DNA from 2 places in the Janthinobacterium sp. GW823-FHT03B06 genome. Region 2 is predicted to be linked to the other one. Evidence: riboswitches for the same ligand, from Rfam matches in the RefSeq annotation. Region 2 holds a riboswitch; the other holds the start of a gene.
What was found. A riboswitch is a leader RNA that binds a small molecule or an ion and turns the genes downstream of it on or off. The one in region 2 is predicted to bind thiamine pyrophosphate.
Positions count from the first base shown of each region.

Region 1: linked by a shared signal. The riboswitch ahead of AC1RBA_RS06955 (TonB-dependent siderophore receptor) and the one ahead of thiC (phosphomethylpyrimidine synthase ThiC) in region 2 are both predicted to bind thiamine pyrophosphate.

Region 1 is NZ_JBXAJE010000002.1:230,486-233,666, forward strand. It holds gene AC1RBA_RS06945 (ferritin family protein) at 1-227, opposite strand, end outside; gene AC1RBA_RS06950 (iron-containing alcohol dehydrogenase) at 370-1,527, shown strand; TPP riboswitch at 1,595-1,692, shown strand; gene AC1RBA_RS06955 (TonB-dependent siderophore receptor) at 1,778-3,181, shown strand, end outside.
Region 2 is NZ_JBXAJE010000009.1:121,039-124,219, reverse strand. It holds gene AC1RBA_RS24510 (hybrid sensor histidine kinase/response regulator) at 1-390, shown strand, start outside; gene AC1RBA_RS24505 (response regulator) at 419-1,225, shown strand; gene AC1RBA_RS24500 (hypothetical protein) at 1,264-1,521, shown strand; TPP riboswitch at 1,630-1,745, shown strand; gene thiC (phosphomethylpyrimidine synthase ThiC) at 1,825-3,181, shown strand, end outside.

The DNA.
Region 1 (3,181 bases), on a different contig from region 2:
AGGCGCGCGTCGCGGCGGCGCATCCATTCGAGCAGCATGGCCGCTTCCTTGCGGCTCGTGTCGCCCGCATGCGCCAGCACGCGGCGCAGTTCCGGGTCCGTGCACGCCTCGAAGCGCTGGCTGTTCAAGTCCAGCGCCTGCAGCGCGGCGATGGTGGCGCCGATGGCGCGGTGCATGTCGAGCGCGGTGGCCGGCAAGCCGGATTCTTCCAGTGGGACGGTGGTCATGCGCATTCCTTTTCGCGTGGTGGTGACATCGGCTGCATTCTCCACCGCGCCGACGAAAAGCTCAAGCGTCCACAACACGATTTCACCCGTTCGGCCATAATCATGCCTCAGCAACAGCCTACACCTCGGCAGCGGGAGCCCCATGTTCAATTTCGATTTTTACAATCCGACGCAAATCCTCTTCGGCCAGGGCCAGATCGCCGCCATCGCCGGCCTGATCCCGCCGCAGGCCCGAGTGCTCATGACGTATGGCGGCGGCAGCATCAAGCAGAACGGCGTCTACGATGAAGTCAAGGCGGCACTGGCCGGCCACACGGTACTGGAATTTGCCGGCATCGAACCCAATCCCAGCTATGAAACCCTGATGCAGGCCGTGGCCATGGTGAAAAGCGAGCGCATCGATTTCCTGCTGGCCGTCGGCGGCGGCTCCGTGGTCGATGGCACCAAGTTCATCGCCGCCGCCGCCCTGCATGAAGGCGAGGCATGGGACATCCTGGCCAAAGGCGGCAAGATCGTCGAGGCCGCCCTGCCCTTCGGCACGGTGCTCACCTTGCCGGCCACGGGTTCCGAAATGAATGGCTCGGCCGTGATCACGCGCAAGGCCACGCAGGAAAAGCGCTCGTTCATGAGCCGCAAGGTGTATCCGAAATTCTCCGTGCTGGACCCGTCGAAAACGTTCACCTTGCCGCTGCGCCAGGTGGGCAACGGTGTCGTCGACGCGTTTGCGCATGTGATGGAACAGTACCTGACCTACCCCGTGAACGCGTCCGTGCAAGACCGCTTCGCGGAAGGGATTTTATTGACCCTGATCGAGGAAGGCCCGAAAGCCCTGTCGCACCCGGACGACTACGACGTACGCGCCAACGTGATGTGGAGCGCCACCCTGGCCTTGAACGGCCTGATCGGCGTAGGCGTGCCGCAGGACTGGTCCACGCACGCCATCGGCCACGAATTGACGGCCCTGTACGAGCTCGACCATGCGCAGACCCTGGCCATCATCCTGCCCAGCATGCTGCGCGTGCGCAAGCAGGCCAAGCGCGCCAAGCTGCTGCAATACGCGGCCCGCGTGTGGGGCCTCGATGGCGGCGACGAGGACGGCCGCATCGAGGCGGCCATCGCGCGCACGGAATTCTTCTTCCGCCACATGGGCGTCAAGACGCGCCTGGCCGACTACGGTCTGAACCACGCGAGCGTGGACGCCGTCGTGTCCGCCCTGGAAGCGCACGGCATGACGACGCTGGGCGAACAGCGCGAAGTGACGCCCGCCGTCAGCCGCAAGGTGCTCGAACTCAGTTTGTAGATTCGCGTCACAGTGTTGTAAAACGGTCAGCCGGGTGGGACAGCTGGCCGTGCTTCATGCTAAGCTGTCATTTCGCTAGGGGTCCTGGAGCAGTCATCCGGGTGAGAGATACCCTTCGTACCTGATCTGGATAATGCCAGCGAAGGAAAGCGCAAAGTACCTCCCTCCTTTGATAGCTCCTGCGTTGGCGCCAGCCGAACAAGCAGCCTGCCGTGCTCTTTCCCGAGACGGCTTGAACCACGAGCACTCTATGTCCACACCGAATTTATCCGTTTCTGTATTGACCCTGGCCATCCTGCACGCGTTTGCCGCGCCTGCCCTGGCCGCAAATGACGCCGTCGAAGCCGCCGAGCCGCAGGCCCAGAATATGGCCGAAGTCGTCGTCACGGCCAGCAAGGCGCCGGCCGCCAAGCGCGCCTCCGTGGGCGGTTTCAGCGACGCGCCGCTGCTGCAGACGCCCGCGTCCGTCACCGTCATTTCGCAGAAAGACATGCAGGACTTGCAAATTCGCAACCTCAGCGATGCCGTCAAGCTCGACGCCAGCATCAACGATGCCTACAACGCCGTCGGCTATGCGGAACAGTTCACGATCCGCGGTTTCAAGCTCGACAACAATTCCAGCTACCGCAAGGATGGCGTGGCCATTCCTGGCGACACGCAAATTCCGCTGGAAAACAAGGAACGCATCGAAGTGCTGAAAGGCCTGGCCGGCTTGCAGGCGGGCGTGGCCGCGCCGGGCGGCGTGATCGACTTCATCGTCAAGCGCCCCACCGCCGCGCCGCTGCGCACGGTCACCGTGGAAGCGCGTGAGCGGGGCACCCTGTACGGCGCCATCGACCTGGGCGGCCGCCTGGAAGACACGCGCTTCGGCTACCGCGTCAACGTGGCGGCCGAGCGTCTGCGCTCCTACATCAAGGGCGCGGACGGCAACCGCAAGTTCATTTCCGGCGCCTTCGACTGGCAAATCTCGCCGCAAGCGCTGCTGCAGCTCGACGCCGACTACCAGGACAAGGCGCAGGCGACGGCGCCCGGCTTCCAGCTGCTGAATAACACGACCTTGCCGACCGGCATCAGCGCCGACGCCATGCTCAACCTGCAGCCGTGGACGCGCCCCGTGGAAACCGTCACCAGCAATATCGGCCTGCGCTTCCAGTACGCGTTCAATGACGACTGGCGCGCCACCCTGTCGGCCAACCAGCACTCGTTCAAGCGCGACGACTACACGGCCTTCCCGTATGGCTGCAGCGGACAGGACCTGTACCCCGGCTTCTGCGGCAATGGCGATTACGACGTGTACGACTACCGCAGCCTGGGCGAGACGAAAAAACCGCTGAGCGCGCAAGCCATGATCCAGGGCAAGTTCGCCACCGGCTCCCTGCGCCATGAACTCACGGCCGGCGTCTCGACCTTCCGCCGCAAGGACCGTGCCGGCCTGTATGTGTACGACTGGGTCGGCGTGAGCAACATCTACCAGCCGCAGATCGTCGGCACGTCGCCCGGCGTCACGGGTCCCGTGCGCCTGGTGCGCAAGGATACGGAAAACTCCGTCTTCGTGCAGGATATCGTCAGCCTGGCGCCGAACTGGAAACTGCATGGCGGCTTGCGCCATATCAATGTCGATGGCTACCAGTACGTGCTGAAGGCCGACACGGAA
Region 2 (3,181 bases):
GAAGACAATCCCGCCAACCTGGCGCTGGTCGAGCAATTGATCGCCCGCCGCAGCGACTTGAAACTGCTGACGGCCATCGATGCGCATCTGGGCATCGACCTGGCGCGCACCTACCAGCCCGACGTGATCTTGATGGATATCAACCTGCCCGGCATCAGCGGCTATGGCGCGCTGCATATCCTGCATGATGATCCCCTCACCAGCCACATCCCCGTCATGGCCTTGTCGGCCAATGCCGTGCCGCGCGACATCGAGAAAGGCTTGCAAGCGGGCTTCTTCCGCTATCTCACCAAGCCGATCAAGGTGGTCGAATTCATGGATGCGCTCGATGTAGCCCTGCACCATGCAGCCGCGCACGGCCTGGCCGACGACACTCACGCAATACGCTAATTCAGCAATCAATTTTAGGAATACCGCCATGCTTCAAGCCACCGAGATCCTGAACGCCAGCATCCTCATCGTCGATGACCAGGAGGCCAACGTCATGCTGCTCGAACAGGTGCTGCGCAATGCCGGCTACACGCGCATCACGTCCACCATGGACCCGCAAGCCGTGCGCGCGCTGCATCAGCAGCACCGCTACGACCTGATCCTGCTCGACTTGCAGATGCCGGAAATGGATGGCTTCGAAGTCATGGAAGGCTTGCGCGACCTCGAGGCGGGCAGCTACCTGCCCGTGCTGGTGATCACGGCCCAGCCCGGCCACAAGCTGCGCGCCCTGCAAGCGGGCGCCAAGGATTTCGTCAGCAAGCCCTTCGACCTGGTGGAAGTCAAGACGCGCATCCACAACATGCTGGAAGTGCGCTTGCTGTACCAGAAGCTGGCCGAATACAACAAGTCGCTGGAACAGATGGTGGAAGACCGCACGGCGGAGCTGCGCGAAAGCGAAGCGCGCTTTCAGCGTTTCACGGAACTGTCGTCCGACTGGTACTGGGAACAGGATGCGCAGGGCAATTTGACGCGCTTTTCCGGCCCCGTGGCCGAGATGCTGGGCATCGGCAGCGAGGAAGAGCCGCAGCGCTGGAATGCCGCCGAGCGCGCCTTGCTCGACGCAAAAATTGCCGCGCGCGAACCGTTTCTCGACTTCATCTACAGCCGCGCCAACCTCGACGGCAGCACGCAGTACCTGCAGGTCAGCGGCGAACCGATGTTCGACAATGGCAGCCGCTTCATCGGCTACCGCGGCATCGGCCTCGATGTCACGGAGCGCTTGCGGGGAGCGTGATTTATACTTGGTGTTATTGATATTGACCAGGAAAAATCATGACTGACAAATCACCACCGCAATACTGGTTCCCCGCCAAGACCTATGGCTGGGGCTGGGGCTTGCCCATCACCTGGCAGGGCTGGCTGGTGTTCCTGGCCGCGCTGGCGCTGTTCGCCTGCGGCGCCTTCCTGTTCCCGCCGCAAACCATGCTCGTCGGCTACATCGTGTATGAAGTGGCCATCGTCGCCGTGCTCATTTTCATCTGCCAGCTGAAGGGCGAACCGACCGCCTGGCGCTGGGGCAAGAAGAAATAATCGTGACGCCATCTGCTGCATTGCAGCAGATGCGCAAAGACGACACCTGCAAGAAATCATCTGGCCACGCGGCGCGAACCGCGTATAATTGGCTCGCTGCCGCAAGGCGGCAAACGCTAGGGGTCCTGCCTTTCGCTGTGGAAACACAGTGCAAGCGCGGGTGAGAAATACCCTCCGAACCTGATCTGGATAATGCCAGCGAAGGGAAGCTTTAGGATGAACGCACCCCGCCTTTCCGCGTGCGTAATTCCGAACCTCCTTAGCTGGCTCCAGGCTTAAAAATAGTCTAGCCAAGGAGCCAAAATGAACGCCAACCCGAAATTCCTCTCCGCCACCGCCACGGTCGACGAAGCCGCCATCGCGCCGCTGCCCAATTCGCGCAAGATCTACGTGCAGGGCAGCCGCCCCGACATCCGCGTACCCATGCGCGAGATCAGCCAGTCCGACACGGAAGCATCGTTCGGCGGCGAAAAGAATCCGCCGATCTACGTCTACGATACCTCCGGCCCGTACACGGACCCGGACGTGCGGATCGACATCCGCTCGGGCCTCGATACGCCGCGCCTGCCATGGATCATGGAGCGGGCCGATACGGAAGAGTTGCCCGGCCCCACTTCCGACTACGGCATCGCCCGCCTGGCGGACCCGAAGCTGGCCGAGCTGCGTTTCAATCTGCACCGCAAGCCGCGCCGCGCCATTGCCGGCAAGAATGTTACACAGATGCATTACGCGCGCCAGGGCATCATCACGCCGGAAATGGAATTCGTCGCCATCCGCGAAAACATGCGCCGCCAGGAATATCTGCGTGAACTGAAAGCTTCCGGCCCCATGGGCGAGCGCCTGGCCGACCTGATGGGCCGCCAGCACCCGGGCCAGTCCTTCGGCGCCAGCATCCCGGCCGAGATCACGCCGGAATTCGTGCGCGAGGAAATCGCCCGCGGCCGCGCCATCATTCCCGCCAACATCAACCACCCGGAAGTCGAGCCGATGATCATCGGCCGCAATTTCCTCGTGAAAATCAACGCCAACATCGGCAATTCCGCCGTCACCTCGTCGATCGGCGAGGAAGTGGAAAAGATGACCTGGGCCATCCGCTGGGGCGGCGATAACGTGATGGACTTGTCTACCGGCAAGCATATCCACGAAACGCGCGAATGGATCGTGCGCAACAGCCCCGTGCCCATCGGCACCGTGCCCATTTACCAGGCCTTAGAAAAGGTCAACGGCAAGGCCGAGGATCTGACGTGGGAAATCTTCCGCGACACTTTGATCGAGCAGGCCGAGCAGGGCGTCGACTACTTCACCATCCACGCGGGCGTGCTGCTGCGCTACGTTCCGATGACGGCCAAGCGCCTGACGGGCATCGTTTCGCGCGGCGGCTCCATCATGGCCAAATGGTGCCTGGCGCACCACCAGGAATCGTTCCTGTACACGCATTTCGAAGAAATCTGCGAAATCATGAAGGCGTATGACGTGTCGTTCTCGCTGGGCGACGGCTTGCGTCCCGGTTCCATCTACGACGCCAACGACGAGGCGCAGCTGGGCGAATTGAAGACCCTGGGCGAGCTGACGCAGGTTGCCTGGAAGCACGACGTGCAAGTGATGATCGAGGGCCCGGGCCACGTGCCCATGCAACTCATTAAAGAAAACATGGACTTGC